Regions from separate parts of the Geobacillus sp. CX412 genome, predicted to be linked through region 2. Evidence: predicted binding sites of a transcription regulator. Region 2 holds the regulator's gene; the other holds the start of a gene.
The links. Region 2 encodes Rex, which represses fermentation and respiration genes when NADH is low (regulators of the CRP and FNR family bind a similar motif). Its sites were predicted from a motif close to TTGTGAAATATTTCACAA; they were not measured.
Positions count from the first base shown of each region.

Region 1 (9,681 bases), 1.2 Mb from region 2:
TTCTCTTTAATTTTGTCCTTGGCTAGATATAAGGAGTAAAGTTCTTTCGTTTCTGCAAACAAGTCATTGTCAATAACCGAAAAATTCGCTGCGGCAACCTTATCTTTGGCAAAGCCTCTAACCACGCAAATATCTTTGATGCCAACCTTATTAAATTCATCAATTTGCGTCGCGAGCAAGGATTTTCCTCCGACCTCAAGCAGAGTCTTTGGAATCTCTGCAGTCAGCTCATCCATATCGCCTCTGCTCGCCGCCAATATAATGGCATTCACGTTCTTTCCAGAAGCCGGAAGATATCTTTTTTCGGCTTGTTTCAATTCATCTACTCCCTGAAGCCTGAACACTTCGTTCACGGAAACAACGTTAGGCTCTATATTCACAAGGCTTTGTTCTTGACGAATTTGCCGGCTCGTTTCCTGCATCGCCTTGATCGCTGCCCTTAGATTATGATTAGCCCAAATCACGAGGCTAACACCCAATTCTCTAAACTTCTGCGTTGGAACGGAATAATACTTTGTCGGTACAATCACGACTGGAAGTCTGTTGCCCCATTCTTTCATAAATACTTCGATCTCCGCAGCATCGTTTCTCTTGCTGTGTATCAAAATCGCGTCGGCCCCCGCCTGACGATAAGCCTCGGCGCGGCGAAGCGCCTCTCTGAGCCCCCATCCTGCGATAAAGGCTTCCACTCTCGCAACGACAACAAAGTCATCGTCAGTCTGGCTATCCTTCATCGCTTTGATTTTCCCGCAAAACTCTTCGATATCCGCAAGCGGTTGTGCTTCTCCACTGATAAAAGAATTGGTTTTCGGAAATAATTTGTCTTCTATACAGACACCGGCAATTTGCCTTGATTCTAATTTTTTTACAAGACGTCGGGCATTATTGAAGTTTCCGTAGCCGGTATCCCCGTCCAGCAAAATCGGTATGGACGTAGCATCGCTCATAAACTCCAAAACTTCCAGCACCTGTGTCCATGAAGCTTCGTTGTTGTCTCTTACTCCCATGGAAGCGGAGATGGACAGTCCACTCGCCCAAATTCCTTTAAATCCGGCCTCTTCCACAATTTTCGCCGACAATCCATTGTGAGCCTCCATGATAAATTCCAATGAATTAGAATTGATTAGATTCCTTAACTGAGTTGTCTTTTTCATCGCTGATCCCTTTCATTTATAAAATTTCATTTTTTGATATCGCATGAAATTTGAGTTAAGGCATTATTGCCTGTTTTAACTTTTGGAAGGAGTCCTGAACCATGACGCGGTGAGGGATTTTAAGAAGCACGACAGAGTCCTGGTTTAAAAAAGGCTTAAGGATTTGATAGATTTCCGTTCCGCTGTTGGAAAAATAAACGTTGCTTGGATCCATTCCGAGTTCTAGGGCTTTTCTTCCGATTTCCTTCGCTTCATCCCCTACGACAAACAGGTAGTCAACCTGTGTTTCCACCACTTTTTCGCCTATCCTCGCGTATTGTTGCCTTGCAAATTCACTCTCCCCAAGCTGGGGCATATATCCCAAAATCGCGATCTTCGTTTTCGAGCCGGAGGTTTCTTGAAGTACTTCAAGTGCGGACGCCATGGAAAGAGGAGCTGCATTCCATGTATCGTCAATGATGGTGCATCCGCCCGCTCCGTGACGGAATTGCAGATGTTCTTTCATCTGTTCAAACGATTCCAATCGTTCGCAACATTCCTCTACACTCATGCCCGCGCTAGATGCGGCCGCGATAGCGGCAAGGGCGTTGTATACATTAGGCTTGCCGTAACCCGGCACAAAAACCTCGTAAGTTTGATCTTGATGCTTAAGAGTGAACTGCATTCCGCCATCCACGTTGCGGACATTTTTTGCTTGAAAATGGCATCCGTCACTGAAGCCAAAATAGATGACCCGTTGAAATCCGCTAACATCGAGAACCTTTTTTATGTTGCTGTCATCAGCGTTTAAGATGATAATCCCTGTCTTCGGATCTAATCCGTTTATGATTTCGGCTTTCGCCTTCATATAGGCTTCCGGTGTTTTGCAATCCTTTAAATGGTAGACATCAATGTTTAGCAAGACTCTGATTTGGGGTTGGAAATATTGAATGGTGTTGGCCAAATAACCTGGGGAAGCAACAGGCATTTCAAAGACAGCTGCTTGTGTCTCATCATCAATACCGAGCAAATATTTTAAATTAAGGGATCTTTGATTATTGCTGAGAAAGGTGGATTGGACTTTATAATATTTTCTTAATATATGCTTTACCATTTCTTTGGTCGTTGTCTTGCCACAGGTACCAGTGATGCCGATAATCGGGATGTCAAAAAGATGGCGATAATAGTTAACAAACTTCCAATAGGCCTCCTCTATATTTGGTACTTTAATAATCATGACATCCTTGCCTATATCTTGGAAATAATCAGGATTGTCTGTAACAACAACGACCGATTTGTACTTTTGAAATAATTTTTTGTCAATTTTCATATCGTTGTAACGGTAAAACAGCATCGTTTGGTCTTTCATTTTTTTGGGTCGATAGACGACATTTTGTATCAAGGGATTGCCGGATCCCTGTATGACAGTGCCACCTATCTCCGCAAGAATTTCTTGGAGATATAAACTTTTCATGTGCATTCTCCCCTTTATTCATGAAACGATGATTTTCGCCTTTAGTTCTTTAAATGAGTCCTGAACCATGACACGATGAGGGATCTTGAGAAGCACGATCGCTTCCTCGTTTAAAAGAGGGTGAAGGATCTCATAGATTTCCGTCCCGCTGTTGGAAAAATAAACTTTACTTGGATCCATCCCGAGTTCTAGGGCTTTTCTTCCGATTTCCTTCGCTTCATCCCCCACCACAATGAGAAAATCCACTTGTGTTTCGATTACTTTCTCTCCCATCTTGGCATACTCTTGCCGTGCATACTCTCCGTCCCCTAACTGGGGCATATATCCTAAAAGAGCGATTTTCGTTTTGGAACCGGCAATTTCTTTCATTACTTGAAGAGCGTTTGCCATAGAAAGAGGAGTTACATTCCATGTATCGTCAATGACGGTGCAGCCACCGAGCCCGGAATGGAACTCCAAATGTTCGATTACTTGATTGAACGACGCCAATCGCTCGCACGCTTCCTTTATATCCACCCCTGCACTCCACACCGCTGCGATGGCGGCAAGCGCATTATACACGTTATGTTTGCCATACCCTGGCACAAAGACGGGATAGGTTTGATTTTGATGACGGAGCGTAAACCTCATACCTTCTCGGTCATAGGCGACATCCGTTGCTTGAAAGTCGCATCCGTCGCTGAAGCCGAAATAGAGAATGATGTTGCGGAATTTACTCACATCAATTTTTTTGATGTTCTCGTCATCCGCATTTATGATGAGAGTTCCGTTCACCGGATCTAAATCATGCAGGATTTCCGCTTTCGCCTCCAGATAACGTTCCGGAGTTTTACATCCCACCAAATGATACACGTCAATGTTTAACAAAATCCTTATCTGTGGGCGAAAATATTTTATATAAAAAGTGATATCCCCTGGGGAGTCTACGCCCATTTCAATCACGGCTGCTCCTGTTGTCTCATCAATTCCAAGAAGATAACGATGATTTCGATGACCGCCGTTGAAACTCTTATAAGTAGCTTGGACTTTATAACGTTTTTCAAGAATATGTTTAATCATTTCTTTTGTTGTTGTTTTACCGCAGGTTCCTGTTACCCCTATAATGGGGATATCAAAAAGGCTGCGGTAATAATCAATGAACTTCCAATAGGCCTCATCTACATCTTCTACTTTTATGACAATCACATCATCGCCAAGATGGTTAAAGTCTTGTGGCTTTTCCGTTACAACAACAATAGGTTTATATTTTTGAAACAGCTTGGAGCGGATTTTTCTTTTTGTATATAAATCAATGAGCAGTGTATGATTATCTACCTTATAGCGTTTCGTTACCACATTCTTAATGAGAGGATTTCCCGTTCCTTGCACCAATGACCCGCCAATTTGAGCAACAATCTCGTTTAGATAAAGCCATTTCATATACGTTTCCTCTCTTCCTCATTTTCTCGGTGTGTAATATTGTATACATGCGATTGTGATGTGGTTACTGTATATTGGGCGGGAGCCTATTTATACGACCCGGCATTAAACAGATTTTAAGACATGATACGGCAATCAGATGTGAAAGGTTTGTGCCATTTCCCATCTGAAAATGAATGAAGCACAACATCTGACGCAATGTTCTGAGCATTGTGCCTAAGTACGCTTATTTAAAACTAAATAAAAAATGGTCTACTGTATCTGCCAGTAGACCACCATCATAGATTGCTTGCCAAGAAAAAACGAGAATATAACCTAAAAAATCGGAATAAGACTTCTGTTTTGTAAGACCATGCATATTCATTGTTCAAATTGAACCTCATGTCCATTCCCAGGTTTTCGAGCCTAATTATTGATAAAAAGGCACCTTTCAGTAAAAAAACGTTTAATATGTAGTAGCTTGGCTAAATGAAAAACATCAAAAAGGAGCATTCCTCCCGTCTTGGAAACCATATGCAGTGACTAAAAAACACACTTCCAAACGGTGAACATGATTTCCAATTTTGTTATTAAACGTGTAATGCCTAGCGAAACTGCCCCTCTTTTACCGGATTACCCCCTGATTTTGAAAACACCCTATCTGATTTAAGGTTATTCATGAATCTCTCCCACCTACACTCCGTTTGAAGGTGGGAGTTTTTACTAAATTCATCAAAGAAGCTTCGACGAAGAAGAAGGACTCCTTCCCCTACTCGGATGAACCCATCGGAAGCCTTTTCGACGGAATAGTAAGCAACATCAGTTTTTCAAGTTTCCCATTATGAATACCGATGGACAATTCAATTTTTCCATTTTCATGGATGTTGAAGCCGTTTTTTACGAAGTCAATTGCAGAGGATTGGAAATTTTCTTTTTCTATATTTTCAATCGTCATTCATCATTTTGAACAAAATAGTTTGAGTATGGGCTTGCATTTCATCATTTGTTTAAAATTTTCTCTTTATGAAACAAGTATCCAACTGACTGTTTTGCTGAAACGTGCCCTTCTTTTTGAGATGTCAAATATGTATACAACGCTCCCATAAACAGGGCACCGCCGACAATATTGCCTAGTGTAACAGGAATAATGTTATGCACCACTCCTGCTAAGTCGATCGCCGCTGGATGCGGGACTGCTAATGCAATTGAAAAGAGGACGAAATTGGCAATGGAGTGTTCGTATCCAGAAGCAAAAAAGATAAAAACAATAAGAATCATCGAAAATACTTTTGCCATATCCTCTTTCATTTGCATTGGAATAAAAATCGCTAAACAAACAAGCCAGTTACAGAGAATTCCTTTAAAAAAGAGCTGCATCGTTGTTGCATGCATTTTTTTCGCCGCCACAAGAAATAATAAATGGTCTTGTGGAATATGATCAAAAACACCGGATTGTGAAATAAGAAAAGCGAAAAATACAGCACCTAATAAATTACCGCTATAACATGCAAGCCAATTCCGCAACGTATCTTTGATTGTCGTTTCTTTGTGCAAAGTACTGATTGTAAAATACATCGTATTACCAGTAAATAGTTCTGCGCCACCGTACATAATTAATACTAAGGCGATTCCGAAAAAAATACCGCTTACTAAATAAGTAGCAGGAGAATTCGCTTCACGGAAAAATTCGCCTACACGAAAACAAAGAACAAGTGCAAATCCGATGTACACCCCTGCCAAAGCAGCCCGCATCACATATTGAACAAGGGAACGATCGAGAATGGTTCGTTTTTTTACAGCCAACTCTTTACATTTTTGAACTGCTTCCATCTCTCCGACACTTCTCTTTCATTCTATTTTGTGATTTTTTTCACATTCTTTACGATATATAACATACGCCCTTCCCACCTATTTTTCAACATATCGATGGAAATGTTAAAATAAATGTCAACAATTCCATTTGTAACCGTTTACTAAAAAAAATAATCGTTGCAAATTCAATAATAGTTGTTTTAATATAACTAAGATATTAGTAGTTCTTTTCCAAGCATGATCTTGCTTCTCTAACACGTATTAATAAATTCATTTTTCAAGCATGTACAAAGTTTCGAAAAAGAGGAGTGTCTTCGTGTGGTAGAAAGCCCCATCGAATGGTTCCGATGGGGCTTTTAACTATTTCAATCAATCGATTTTAATTCCGTTAGCAAGGGATTGATTTCGTTCATCCAGATATCCTGCCAAAATATCTGTAGTTTGGATGTATTTTTGTGCATTTTTTATGAAAAACCTTTACAGCGGGACTGAATTTCATCTAAATCCGCTATGAGCTGCTTTATTTCTTCTTGTGACAATTTCACAGGCATTTGATCGTAAAGAATGAGTAGCTGTCCTTCTTCCTCATTTTGATGATTCTTCAGATAGTCTGACAGATGCTGCAGCTGATGTGGTTGGAGGACGGATTCAATAAAAAACTGTTTGAACTTTTGGATGGTAAAAACGTTCATTTCATTGTCATATTCACCGGAAATAATGCGCCCTTCGATCCATGGCATGCCTGTTTTTCCTCCAGTTTTTGTTTTCATTAGTATTCCCTAAAAAATCATTTTTTATCAAATTGCCGCGATTTCCCGCACGAATTCGCTTCCTTGCAAATAGTCTTAAAAGCGGCACTTTCTTGCAATCCATCGCTCTCCCGCCAAATTCCAACCTTCCACATCTTATAAAAGGAATTGCACTTCTTCATCTGTCAACCTCATTACCGTTTGCCCCCTCGCATTTTGTAGCCAGAAACGGTCGACCAACATTACATATCAGTGTAAAACCATATATAGAAAAAACCTTCTACAAATATATAAGATTAATTGTATAACAATGAGTTTGCAACATACTCTTGACAAACAAAAGGACATTATTATATTTTAAAAACATATATTTTATACTTAACTGCACAAAAGCATAAAAGCGTAGAAGCGTTTAAGTGAAAAAGTTTCGAAAAGGAATATATTAAAATGAAAAAACAACCTTTGTCTTAACAATCTTTGGTCATTATTTTACCTTTTCTTTCTAGCATGTTTATTTCAGTTTTAGAACTCTATCATTGTTTAATATCGCGACAGAAAGGCAGGACAAACATGGAAAAAAATCATCAAGATTTAAAGAAAGGTTTATTGCCTAGGCACGTTCAGTTTATTGCTCTAGCAGGCATGATTGGAACGGGTATTTTTAAAGGAAGTTCAGATACGTTAAATATAGCGGGGCCAAGTGTCGTTTTTGCTTACTTATTAGGAGGCCTATTATTATTTATTGTGATGGCGGCATTGGCGGAGATGGCCATTGTCTACCCCAACTTAAACGTTCAACATCTTGTATATAAAGCGTTTGGATTTCATATATCCTTTATCGTAGGATGGCTTTATTGGATCAACTGGACGATTGTCACCATTGTCGAAATTTTAGCGGCAGGAAGCTTCCTAAAATATTGGTTTCCATCCGTACCTTTATGGCTTTTAAGTTTCCTTTGTACCGTCTTGATCGTCGGAATTAACTTGTTCCATGTAAAGTACTATGGGGAGATTGAGTTTTGGTTCGCAGGAATCAAAATTATCGCATTAACCGCTTTTATTATTTTAGGTTTTTGTATTTTAGTAGGAATCATTCCAAGTGCTATTGACAATCCTTTGTCTAACTATACGGAACACGGTGGGTTCTTTCCACATGGAATCGAAGGAATGTTGAGCGCCTTTTTAGTCGTCATCTTTTCATATGGCGGGGCAGAATTGATTGGTGTTACTGTTACAGAAACAAAAGACGCAGAGAAGGTATTGCCAAAAGTAATCAAGGGAACCGTATGGAGAGTCATTCTTTTTTATATTCTTCCTATTCTTATTATATGTGGTTTAATGCCATGGAACAACGTTTCGGGGGAAGACAGTCCATTTGTTCAAGTATTGAGCATCACAGGGCTGCCTGGAGCAGCACATATCATGAATTTTGTTCTCTTAACAGCCGTTTTATCAGCAGCAAACACGGGGATCTATGCAACTTCGAGAATGTTATATTCCATGGCTCAAAACGGTGAAGCTCCAAAAAGATTATTAAAGATTTCCAAACAAGGAATACCGATAAACGGTATTTCTATCGTCACCATATGTATATTGATTGGGGTATTTTTCGCTTATATGACTCCAGATCAAGTCATCAGCTATCTAATGACGATACCTGGTTTTACGGTTCTTTTAGTATGGATGAGCATTTGCTTGGCACAACTAAAGCTCCGTTCCCATTATAAGGAGAAACCGTTCTTCCAAGTAAAATGGTTTCCATATACAACTATTTTAGCAATCGTATCTTTATTGATCATTTTCATCTCTTTTCTATTTAATAAAGATAATATCATCGGTTCTACCGTTTGCCTTATCATATTAGTGCTGCTTGCCACATTTTCTTTTTTGAACAGAAACGGAAGAGAAAAAAACTGTGAATATAAAGGAAAAAAGAGTCTGGTGCAAAATCTCTAAAATTTGGACATTATAGGTCTCGTGGGTTGTATTTCTAAAAACACAGCCATTCCTAGTTATTATTTATGGCAATATCTTGTTATTAGCATTAAAAAACTCAGATTGAATAGTAAGCCTTAGTAAAATGGGACAAGGAAAAAACACCTCCTGAATCGAAGTATAACTTCATTCGATTGATGGAGGTGTTTGTCTTTATGGAGACAAGAGTTTTTAAATTAACAAAATAGTATTATGATAGATATAACCAGATTATGAAAGGAGCCTATATATGCATTCATTTGTAAAGCAGCCAACAGGTGTATTTCCATCGGTTTGTCCTCTGGATTGCCCTGATCAATGTGGGTTACTGGTACATAAACAAGATGGAAAAATTGTAAAAATACAGGGAGATCCGAATCATCCTGTGACAAAGGGAAATATATGCAATAAAGTACGGAATATGACTGAACGAATCTACGATCCAAAGCGCTTAAAATATCCAATGAAACGTACAGGAGCTAAAGGAGAAGGGAAATTTGAACGGATAAGCTGGGACGAAGCGATCGAGACAATTACTTCCAAATGGAAAGAGCTGATTGAAACAGATGGGCCTGAAAGCATTCTTCCGTATAGCTTTTATGGCAACATGGGAATGCTCAGCGCTGAAGGAATGGACCGGCGGTTTTTTCATCGGTTGGGCGCCTCCCTGCTAGATCGGTCAATTTGTTCGTCAGCTGGCTCGGAAGGCCTTAAATATACAATGGGAGGCGGCTTTGGAATAGACCCTGAAGATACTATTCATTCAAAATTAATCATCTTCTGGGGAATCAATGCTGTAAGCACAAACATGCATCAAGTTGTGCTTGCGCAAAAGGCTAGAAAGAATGGAGCAAAGATTATTGTCATTGATGTACATAAAAATCAAACCGGCCAATTCGCAGATTGGTTCATTCCAATATTGCCGGGTACCGATGCTGCTCTTGCACTGGGCATGATGCATATTTTATTTGCCGAAAACATGGTAGACAACGATTTCTTGAAGAAGTATACAGTCGGACATGAAGAGTTGCGTGAGCATGTTGTCCAGTACGATCCCATCACTGTTTCTGGAATAACAGGTGTTCCCGTTGAAGATATTTATAAACTAGCCAGAATGTATGGCCAAATCACACCTTCCTTT
Region 1 covers NZ_CP103461.1:1,973,159-1,982,839, forward strand. Annotated here, with positions in the region: gene aepX (phosphoenolpyruvate mutase) at 1-1,079, opposite strand, end outside; gene NXM86_RS10415 (Mur ligase family protein) at 1,210-2,607, opposite strand; gene NXM86_RS10420 (UDP-N-acetylmuramoyl-tripeptide--D-alanyl-D-alanine ligase) at 2,626-4,026, opposite strand; gene NXM86_RS10425 (formate/nitrite transporter family protein) at 5,005-5,835, opposite strand; gene NXM86_RS10430 (hypothetical protein) at 6,282-6,587, opposite strand; gene NXM86_RS10435 (amino acid permease) at 7,137-8,522, shown strand; gene NXM86_RS10440 (molybdopterin oxidoreductase family protein) at 8,791-9,681, shown strand, end outside.
Region 1: a site for Rex is predicted at 5,864-5,881, ahead of NXM86_RS10425 (formate/nitrite transporter family protein). Genes of this name have one in related genera too.

Region 2 (9,681 bases):
ATCTAATTCTGTTGTGAAACCTTTCGATTCTTCTAATGTGATAACACCGTCGTTACCAACACGTTCCATTGCTTCTGCAATTAATTGGCCAACTTCTTCGTCAGCTGCAGAAATAGCCGCAACTTGAGCAATGGATTCTCTACCTTGAATTGGTTTGGAGATTGCTTTTAATTCTTCTACTGCCACAGCAACCGCTTTTTCAATACCTTTACGGATGCCCATTGGGTTTGCGCCAGCTGTAACGTTTTTCAATCCTTCGCGGATCATTGCTTGCGCTAAAACTGTTGCCGTTGTTGTACCGTCCCCAGCAACATCGTTTGTTTTGCTTGCAACTTCAGCGACAAGCTTCGCACCCATGTTTTCAAATGGATCTTCTAATTCGATTTCTTTCGCGATTGTTACACCGTCGTTTGTAATTAATGGAGAACCGAATTTTTTCTCTAATACGACGTTACGGCCTTTTGGACCTAACGTTACTTTTACCGCATCAGCTAATTTGTCCACACCACGTAACATCGCACGACGAGCTTCTTCGCTGAATTTAATTTCTTTTGCCATACCCCGTTACCTCCTTATGAAATAGAATCGTTAAGTATTTTGTTAAGTATTTTGTTAAATATTATTTTTGCATATCTATGTTATCAATGCTATATTAACCAATAACAGCTAAAATATCGCTTTCACGTAAAATTAAGTATTCTTTGCCATCATATTTTACTTCTGTACCTGCATATTTCGAGAAGATAATACGATCGCCAACTTCTACTTCTGGAGCTACACGTTCACCGCTGTCAAGCACGCGACCTTTACCAACAGCAACAACTCTGCCTTCTTGTGGTTTTTCTTTCGCAGTGTCTGGCAATACGATGCCGCTTGCAGTTTTTTCTTCTGTTTCAATCACTTCAATGACAACGCGATCACCTAATGGCTTTAACACGGAAAACAACCTCCTTGATAATAATTTTCGCCGTTCTTATTAGCACTCGTCTTAACTGAGTGCTAACACACTTATAATATTAATGAACTTCTCTTTTTTTTGCAAGTGGGAAACACCAAAAAATAATATGTTTTTTCTCGTTTCCTGCCCTTTTTAATTATTTCACATTTCCACAAACCTAAACAACAATCCATTCTTTTTTTGTCATTTTTTATAGAAGATGTGCTACAATACGGGAAGTATCACTATATTATTTTATCGGCAAAGGGGTAAGTTTCATTGAAACGACGCTACTGGTATGTCATTATTACGTATGTCATCATGCAGCTATCAGGTATTGCAGGGGTCCCATTGTTGCATTTTCTCGGTGTTGGAAAACACGCAAAAAATGACTTTGTGGCAACAGAGATCGCCTCTGGCTATTGGGCGGTTATCAGCTTTTCCATCGCCTTTCTCATCATTCTCTTTTTCTTGCGTGAAGATATAAAACAGCGGCACACCCGTTATAGCGTTCCGTTATCTGCAGCATGGATGTGGGCCATTGGCGGCGTCTTTTTAGCCTTGTTTGCCCAAAGCATTGCCGCCAATATTGAATGGCGCTTGCTCGGCATCGAGCCCGGTTCAGAAAATACAAAACGAATTGTCGAGATTATTCGAGTCACCCCCTTATTGATGGTCGTTACTTCTATCATCGGACCGATTTTAGAAGAAATTATTTTTCGCAAAATTATTTTCGGAACACTATATCAAAAATATAATTTCTTCATTTCCGCACTAGTTAGTTCTCTTTTATTTGCGGTTGTCCATATGGAGTTCGAACACCTGCTGCTGTATGCGACAATGGGATTTACCTTCGCGTTTCTTTACGCGAAAACAAAGCGTATTTTCGTTCCGATTTTTGCCCACGTCACTATGAATACGTTCGTCGTATTAATACAAACGATATTTGCGGATGAGATAGAAAAAATGATGCGGCAAACAGAACAGATACAACTCATTATTGGAGGCTTTTAGTACGATGAAAAGGTCACCATTACAATTCGCTTTTTTCTATTTTCTTATGGGCATCTTATTCACTTACTTGTCGATTCAAAGTGCGGATGAAACCATTTGGAATTTTTTCACGATCGTTCTTGCGATAATAGCTACGCTTGATTTTGGAACTGCGATACGTCTGTTAGTACTTTACTTTAAAAAATGAACCTCCCGCCGCATTCACGGGAGGTTTTCTTGTTCCGTCTGCGCCAATAGCGCTTTGCGATAAGCTATTTTCGAAATCCAAATGCTAATTTCGTATAAAACCGAAAGAGGAATCATAACAATGATTTGTGACAGCACATCCGGCGGAGTAATGATTGCCGCCAAAATCAATAAAACTAAATATGCATATTTGCGCACTTTTACTAACAACATCGGTGTAATCAAGCCAAGCCTTGTTAAAAACATTACAACTACCGGAAGCTGAAATACAATTCCAAATGGCAAGATCAGGTGAAGCAAAAATTCAAAGTATTCATTAATCCCTATCACCTGATGAATGCCGAGACGGGACGCTAAATTTTGCATAAAACGAACGACGAAAGGAAATAAGATGAAATACGCAAAACTAATGCCAGCTAAAAAGAGAAAGATCGAAATCGGAATGTAGCTTAACGTGACTCTTCGTTCCTTTTCATACAGCCCAGGACTGACAAACGCCCAAATTTGATAAAGCAGAACTGGCGCGGTAAGAACAAACGCAAGAACAAACGCAAATTGAACATAAATTTTTATTGGATCTGTTAAACGAAAGGCGTTCATCGTTAATTCCTTCGCTTCGTCCGTTCGCTGCAAATATAAAATGACGGGCTCCACGAAAAAGAAACTAGCAATAAGGGCAATGACAAAAAACGCAAGAACAATAATAAGTCGCTTTCGTAATTCTCCCAGGTGTTCGTACACCGACATTTCTTTATCGTCCATACTTCAATCATCCTAACAAATCATAATTGGTCTGGCTTTTTTTCATCCTCGTCTGTTAATCCTTTAGTGGCATCCTTAAATTCCCGCAGCGATTGACCGAGCGATTTGCCCAGCTCCGGAAGTTTTTTCGTTCCAAACAATAATAAAATAACAAGCACAATTAACAAATATTTCACTTTTCATTCTCTCCTTTATCGGCCGGATAATTTTTTAAGAAATAGACTAATGATTGCAATTCAACCGCTAAATCAATATGATGGACACGAATATGTTTCGGTACGTTCAATCGAGCGGGTGTAAAGTTTAAAATTCCTTTAATCCCTTTTTGAACGAGACGGTCCGTAATCCATTGAGCGGCAGGAGCCGGTACGGTCAAAATCGCAACAGGAATTCCTTCGTGAAGGCGATTTTCCAATTCATCCAAATGATATACTGGCACACCGCCAACTTCTTTTCCTACTTTCTTTTGATCGACATCAAATGCCATCACAATTTTTGTATTATTATTTTTTGTAAAATTATAATTTAAAAACGCTGTCCCTAAGTTCCCGACTCCAAATAACGCCACTTCGGTAATTTCATCTTGATCAAGCGTCTTGCGAAAAAAAGATAATAAATAATTGACATTATATCCGTATCCTTTTTTGCCAAGCGCACCGAAATAGGAAAAATCACGGCGAATGGTCGCGGGATCAACTTTTACTGCCTCACTTAATTCCGCAGAAGAAACTCGTTGTTTTCCTGAAGCATGTAAATTTTTCAAAAAGCGGTAATATAGTGGCAAACGTTTTGCAGTTGCTTGCGGAATTTTTGGTTGTTCATTGTTCATTCGCAAATCCCCCAACACTACTGTTTTCTCGTTGATAATGGCCTGATTTCCCACCTGATTTTTCCACTAAATAGGTTGGGCCAATCACCATCCCTTTGTCTAGCGCCTTACACATATCATACACGGTCAGTGCACAAACAGAAGCAGCCGTCAGCGCTTCCATCTCCACACCTGTACTTCCTTTTGTTTTTACCGTTACGGTGATCAGTAATTGGTAAAGCGCTTTTTCTTCCTCGACATGCCATGCAAATTGGATGTCGACACCTTTTAACATAAGAGGGTGGCACATTGGAATTAAATCAGACGTTTTTTTTGCGGCCATAATGCCGGCTACTTGCGCAACAGCAAGCACATCCCCTTTTTCAATCATGCGATTTGTCATTTTCTCGTAAATTTCTTTATTTACGGTCACGCTCGTTTGTGCTACCGCTACTCGAATGGTATCCTCTTTTTCCGTAATATCGACCATTTTTGCACGGCCTTGTTCATTAAAATGCGTAAATGATGACACACATATCTCCCCCATTTATAAACTATACACTATTTTAGACATCTGTCTTTTATCGTTTTGTTTTATTGCGATAAGAAAACAAATTACGCTACACTATTATTGTTAAACGAGAGGTGAACAACAATGATTATTTTACAAGTCAATCAACTAACAAAATATTTCGGTGCTGACCTTATTTTATCGAATATAAAATTAGAAATACAATCCAAAGATAGAATTGCGCTCGTCGGAAGAAACGGAGCAGGAAAATCGACACTATTAAAAATTATTGCTGGTGAGATGTCTTACGATAGTGGAGAAATCATCAAACCAAAAGAAGTATCGATCGGATATCTTGCTCAAGATAGCGGTCTACACTCCTCTTTATCCATTTGGGAAGAAATGATGACAGTATTTGCTCCTCTAAAAACAATAGAAAAACAACTTCGCCAGATGGAGCTGCAAATGGGAGACCCTGATCTAATCGCCGATTCTTCCCGCTATGAAAAATTATTAAAAGATTATGATGCATTGCAAGAACGCTATAAAGAACAAGGCGGTTATCAATACGAAGCGGATATTCGTTCGATTTTACACGGCTTACAATTTGCGAAATATGACTATATGACGACTCCCGTTCAATCGTTAAGCGGCGGACAACGAACTCGTCTGGCGCTTGGAAAACTGCTTTTAATGAAGCCTGATTTGCTTATTTTGGACGAACCGACAAACCATTTAGACCTTGAAACATTAACATGGCTCGAACAATACTTGCAAACATATCCTGGCGCTATTCTTATCGTATCCCACGACCGCTACTTTCTCGATAAAGTTGTCACCCAAGTATATGAGCTGTCACGGACAACATTGAAACGATACACAGGAAATTACAGCCGTTACTTAGAACAAAAAGCAGCCGAATATGAACGAGAACGAAAACTGTATGAAAAACAACAAGAAGAAATCGCAAAACTCCAAGACTTTATTCAACGCAATATTGCCCGTGCCTCCACAACAAGACGTGCACAAAGCCGGAGAAAACAGTTAGAAAAAATGGAGAGAATGGAAAAACCAGCAGGAGACGAAAAAGTTGCTTCCTTTTCTTTTGACATCGAACGGCAAAGCGGAAATGACGTATTAATCGCTGAAGATGTCGCAGTCGGATATGATGAGAACAAGCCGCTCATTCGCAACATTCGTTTCCGCATCACGCGCGGTGAAAGCATCGCCTTGGTCGGACCGAACGGAATCGGAAAGTCAACGTTGTTAAAAGCGATTGTAAACAAACTTCCGCTGCAATCAGGACATTTCCGTTACGGTTCGAACGTGCAAATCGGCTATTACGACCAAAACCAGGCTGATTTGTCCTCGAATAAGCGCGTGCTCGATGAACTTTGGGATGAATACCCTGACAAAACGGAAAAAGAAATCCGCACCGTGCTCGGAAGCTTCTTATTCTCTGGAGACGATGTATTAAAACCTGTATCGGCCTTAAGCGGCGGTGAAAAAGCGAGACTGGCGCTTGCCAAACTAATGATGCAAAAAGCCAATTTCCTTATTTTAGACGAACCGACAAACCATCTTGATTTAGACAGTAAAGAAGTGCTCGAAAACGCCTTAATCGAATATCCCGGAACTATTTTATTCGTTTCTCACGACCGCTATTTTATTAATCGAATTGCCACGAAAGTATATGAGCTTTCTAGTGACGGAATTACCGAGTATTTAGGCGATTATGACTACTATGTCGCAAAAAAGGCGGAAATGCTGGAGCTAGAACGTCTCGCTTCCGAGAAACAAACAGGCCGTTCTCATGAAGAGGCATCATCGAAACTTAGCTACGAACAGGAAAAAGAGGCGAAAAAACTAGAACGACAGCGCAAGCGGCGCATTGAAGAAATTGAAACAGAAATTAGCGAATTAGAACAGCAAATCGCATACATCGACGAACAATTATGCGATCCAGAAATTTATCAAGACCATGAGAAAGTACAAAAATTAACAAAAGAGAGTGACGAAATGAAGGGAAAATTAGAAAAATTACTAGAAGAATGGGAAACACTTCATACATTACAATAATAATTGCGAAAAAACATCCACGGTTGTGCATACCCGTGGATGTTTTTTAGTTAGTCACATACCCACAAACTTATCCCCAATTTTTTTCCCACAATTTAAGTTATTCACGGATTTTTCCACATTATCCACAAAAAAAGCCGTTTTTATATGAAAAAATTTGTGGTTATTTCATCCCTAATAAAATAAGATTCTTTCTCTTTTTCCACAATATCCACAATTTGTGGATAAATATATTCACATGATTATTTTTTTAATAAAAAATTGGTTTTTCCTTTTTCCACCATGTAAAACGCTCATAGCTAATCTGTTCAAAGATACTTTATCTCTCTTCCTTTCACTCCGTTCAACGAAAAAAGTTACACATTTTTATATAAAAAAAGAACTTCCTTCAAGACATATCTTGAAAGAAGTCCTTTTCGTTTAATCTAGTTCTAAACTTGGATCTGCGTTCAATGCCATGTCGGCAAGTTTTCCTTGTGCGAATAAAACAGTTCCTGCCGCCGCAATCATCGCCGCATTGTCGGTACAAAGCGATAAAGGCGGAATAACCAATTCGATATGGTCTAATTCAGCCATTTTTCGCTCCAACTCCGCTCGTAATCCTCTGTTTGCGGCGACTCCGCCCGCAAGCAGCACTTGACGGACATTATATTCTTTTGCTGCGTTGACGGTTTTGGTCACAAGCACATCGATTACGCTCGCTTGAAAGCTGGCTGCCATATCTTTCGGGTCGATGATTTCTCCACGCTGATTCGCGTTATGAAGCGTGTTTAATACCGCCGATTTCAACCCGCTGAAGCTAAAATCATATGACCCTTCTTCCAGCCATGCACGAGGCAAATCAATGGTCACCTTTCCTTCCTGTGCAAGACGGTCAATATGCGGTCCGCCCGGATAAGGAAGGTTTAATGCCCTCGCCACCTTGTCATACGCTTCTCCCGCCGCATCGTCTCTCGTTTCGCCGATGACTTGAAACTTGCCATGCCCCTCCATGTACACAAGTTCCGTATGTCCTCCTGAAACCACAAGAGATAACAACGGAAATTTCATTTCCGTAACAAGCCGATTCGCGTAAATATGCCCAGCGATATGATGAACGCCTACAAGCGGAAGACCATGGGCAAACGCTAACGCTTTCGCCGCGTTCACACCAATCAAAAGAGCGCCGACTAATCCTGGACCTTGCGTCACTGCAATAGCACTCAACTGTTGAAACGAAACATCCGCCTTACGCATCGCTTCTTCAATAACGAGCGTAATCTGCTCGACATGGTGGCGCGAGGCGATTTCTGGTACGACTCCGCCAAATCGTTTATGGCTTTCCATTTGGGAAGCCACAATATTAGACAAAATTTCCGTTCCATTTTTCACAACTGCCGCCGCGGTTTCATCGCAGCTCGTTTCAATTCCAAGAACATATATGTCATGATTCATGATAATTTCACCCACATTACAAGAGCATCTTCTAAATTATCTGGATAATAATGTCTGCGGATACCGCCATTAAGAAATCCTAATTTTCGATATAAAGATTGGGCTACATGATTAGAAACACGAACTTCTAATGTCATGGTGACAGCCCCAAGTTGCTTTGCTGTTTCCATTAATTTGCGCATTAGCGCTTCCCCTAATTTTTTGCCGCGATATTCAGGCAATACAGCTACATTTGTAATATGCGCTTCATCAATGACGACCCACATTCCCGCATAGCCAATGATGCGGCCGTTATGTTCCATTACGATATATTTGGCATAACGATTATAAACAAGCTCATTATAAAATGCTTCTCTGCTCCAAGGAGACGTAAAAGAAGCATGCTCCACTTGCAATACTGCATCAATATCATTTAAGGTCATTGAGCGAAATCGAATTTTCATCCCCATATTTGTTTTCCCCTTTTTGCTTGGCAAGCCATTTTGCTTCTGCCTCGGCAAGGCGAACGTAATTAGGCACAAAAGTATGAGTATTCTCTTTTTCTTTATTTTTTCCAAGCAGCGCTAACTCACCTGGGCGAGGCAATTGTAACGAAGACGGCGCAAATTCCGCAAAATCGCCAAGTTGTTGCTGAAACGTTTCTTTATATAAGGCGATATCGGCTCCGATAAATAACACTTTCTCCTGTCTTTCCTGCAGTTTGTGCGCCCATTCATCGGCCAAAACGATTCGGTCACTTTCTATACACTCTAGTTGTACGCCGTTATAGCGATATAATCCTGTATAAATTTGACCTCTTCTCGCATCAAAAAACGGAGCGATAACACCCGAAAAATACCTTCCGTTCGCTGCTAACACTTCAAGGCTAGATACTCCTACAATCGGGATCTTTAATGCCCATGCTAATGTTTTTGCAATCGTTACTCCGATGCGCACTCCCGTATAAGACCCGGGCCCTCTCGCAACAACAATTAACTCTAGTTCACTGGGAGATACACCGCAATCTTTCAATAAAGACTGGATTGCCGGCATTACGCGCGTGGAATGGTCTTTCTTTATATTTGTCACTATTTCTCCTTTTACGATATCGTCTTCCACTAATGCGACTCCCATTACCACATTTGATGTATCAATCGCTAATATTTTCATGACTCTAAAATCCCCTTACATAACTGTTCATATCGTTCTCCGATTGGTTCAATCACTAATTTTCGCTCATCATTCCCATGGTGAAACAGATAAATGTTCAATCTTTCCGGTGGTAGCTGTGGTTCGATAAGATGTGCCCATTCGATGACAGTGACACCATCACCATGAAAATATTCGTCAAAACCGAGATCCTCCATTGTATCTTCTAAACGATACACATCCATATGATAAAGGGGGAGACGCCCTTTATATTCCTTCACAATCGTAAAAGTAGGACTGCTAACCGTTTTCCTTACTCCCAATCCTTTGGCTAATCCTTTTGTAAACGTCGTTTTTCCCGCGCCTAAATCCCCTTCTAATGTAATGACATCTTTTGCTTTTAACTGTTCTCCAAATCTTGAAGCAAGATGCATCGTTTCCTCAGGAGAGTGCATAATCAGTTCATAACGTTTCATCACGTTTCACCTTTACATTTTTATAATGATAACCTTCGCTTCTGAAATTTTATCATATTCTTATCACTTGTTACCACTTTCCCTGCTAATATTTAATATTGTTGAAAAGAAGCATCTATGCCTCTACACAATGACTAAAGTTATCGGCTTCCTTCGTCAATCTTCTTAAAGGATGAGTCCAACCTGCAGTAAGCTAGTTGCACATCTAAAAAAAATAAAAAAACCCTAGGAAGCCACTTCCTAAGGAGAAATAAAAAAACGAAACAAGGCTGTTTCGTTTCCTACGCAAGAATTTTATTAAAATGCATTCAACCTTAAGCGGTCCCGACGGGACTCGAACCCGCGA
Region 2 covers NZ_CP103461.1:3,219,873-3,229,553, forward strand. Annotated here, with positions in the region: gene groL (chaperonin GroEL) at 1-558, opposite strand, end outside; gene groES (co-chaperone GroES) at 653-937, opposite strand; gene NXM86_RS16715 (CPBP family intramembrane glutamic endopeptidase) at 1,217-1,951, shown strand; gene NXM86_RS16720 (YdiK family protein) at 1,998-2,138, shown strand; gene tatC (twin-arginine translocase subunit TatC) at 2,153-2,899, opposite strand; gene NXM86_RS16730 (twin-arginine translocase TatA/TatE family subunit) at 2,920-3,075, opposite strand; gene NXM86_RS16735 (redox-sensing transcriptional repressor Rex) at 3,072-3,728, opposite strand; gene moaC (cyclic pyranopterin monophosphate synthase MoaC) at 3,718-4,239, opposite strand; gene NXM86_RS16745 (ABC-F family ATP-binding cassette domain-containing protein) at 4,363-6,297, shown strand; gene tsaD (tRNA (adenosine(37)-N6)-threonylcarbamoyltransferase complex transferase subunit TsaD) at 6,718-7,731, opposite strand; gene rimI (ribosomal protein S18-alanine N-acetyltransferase) at 7,728-8,180, opposite strand; gene tsaB (tRNA (adenosine(37)-N6)-threonylcarbamoyltransferase complex dimerization subunit type 1 TsaB) at 8,140-8,880, opposite strand; gene tsaE (tRNA (adenosine(37)-N6)-threonylcarbamoyltransferase complex ATPase subunit type 1 TsaE) at 8,877-9,335, opposite strand; tRNA gene NXM86_RS16770 (tRNA-Asp) at 9,655-9,681, opposite strand, start outside.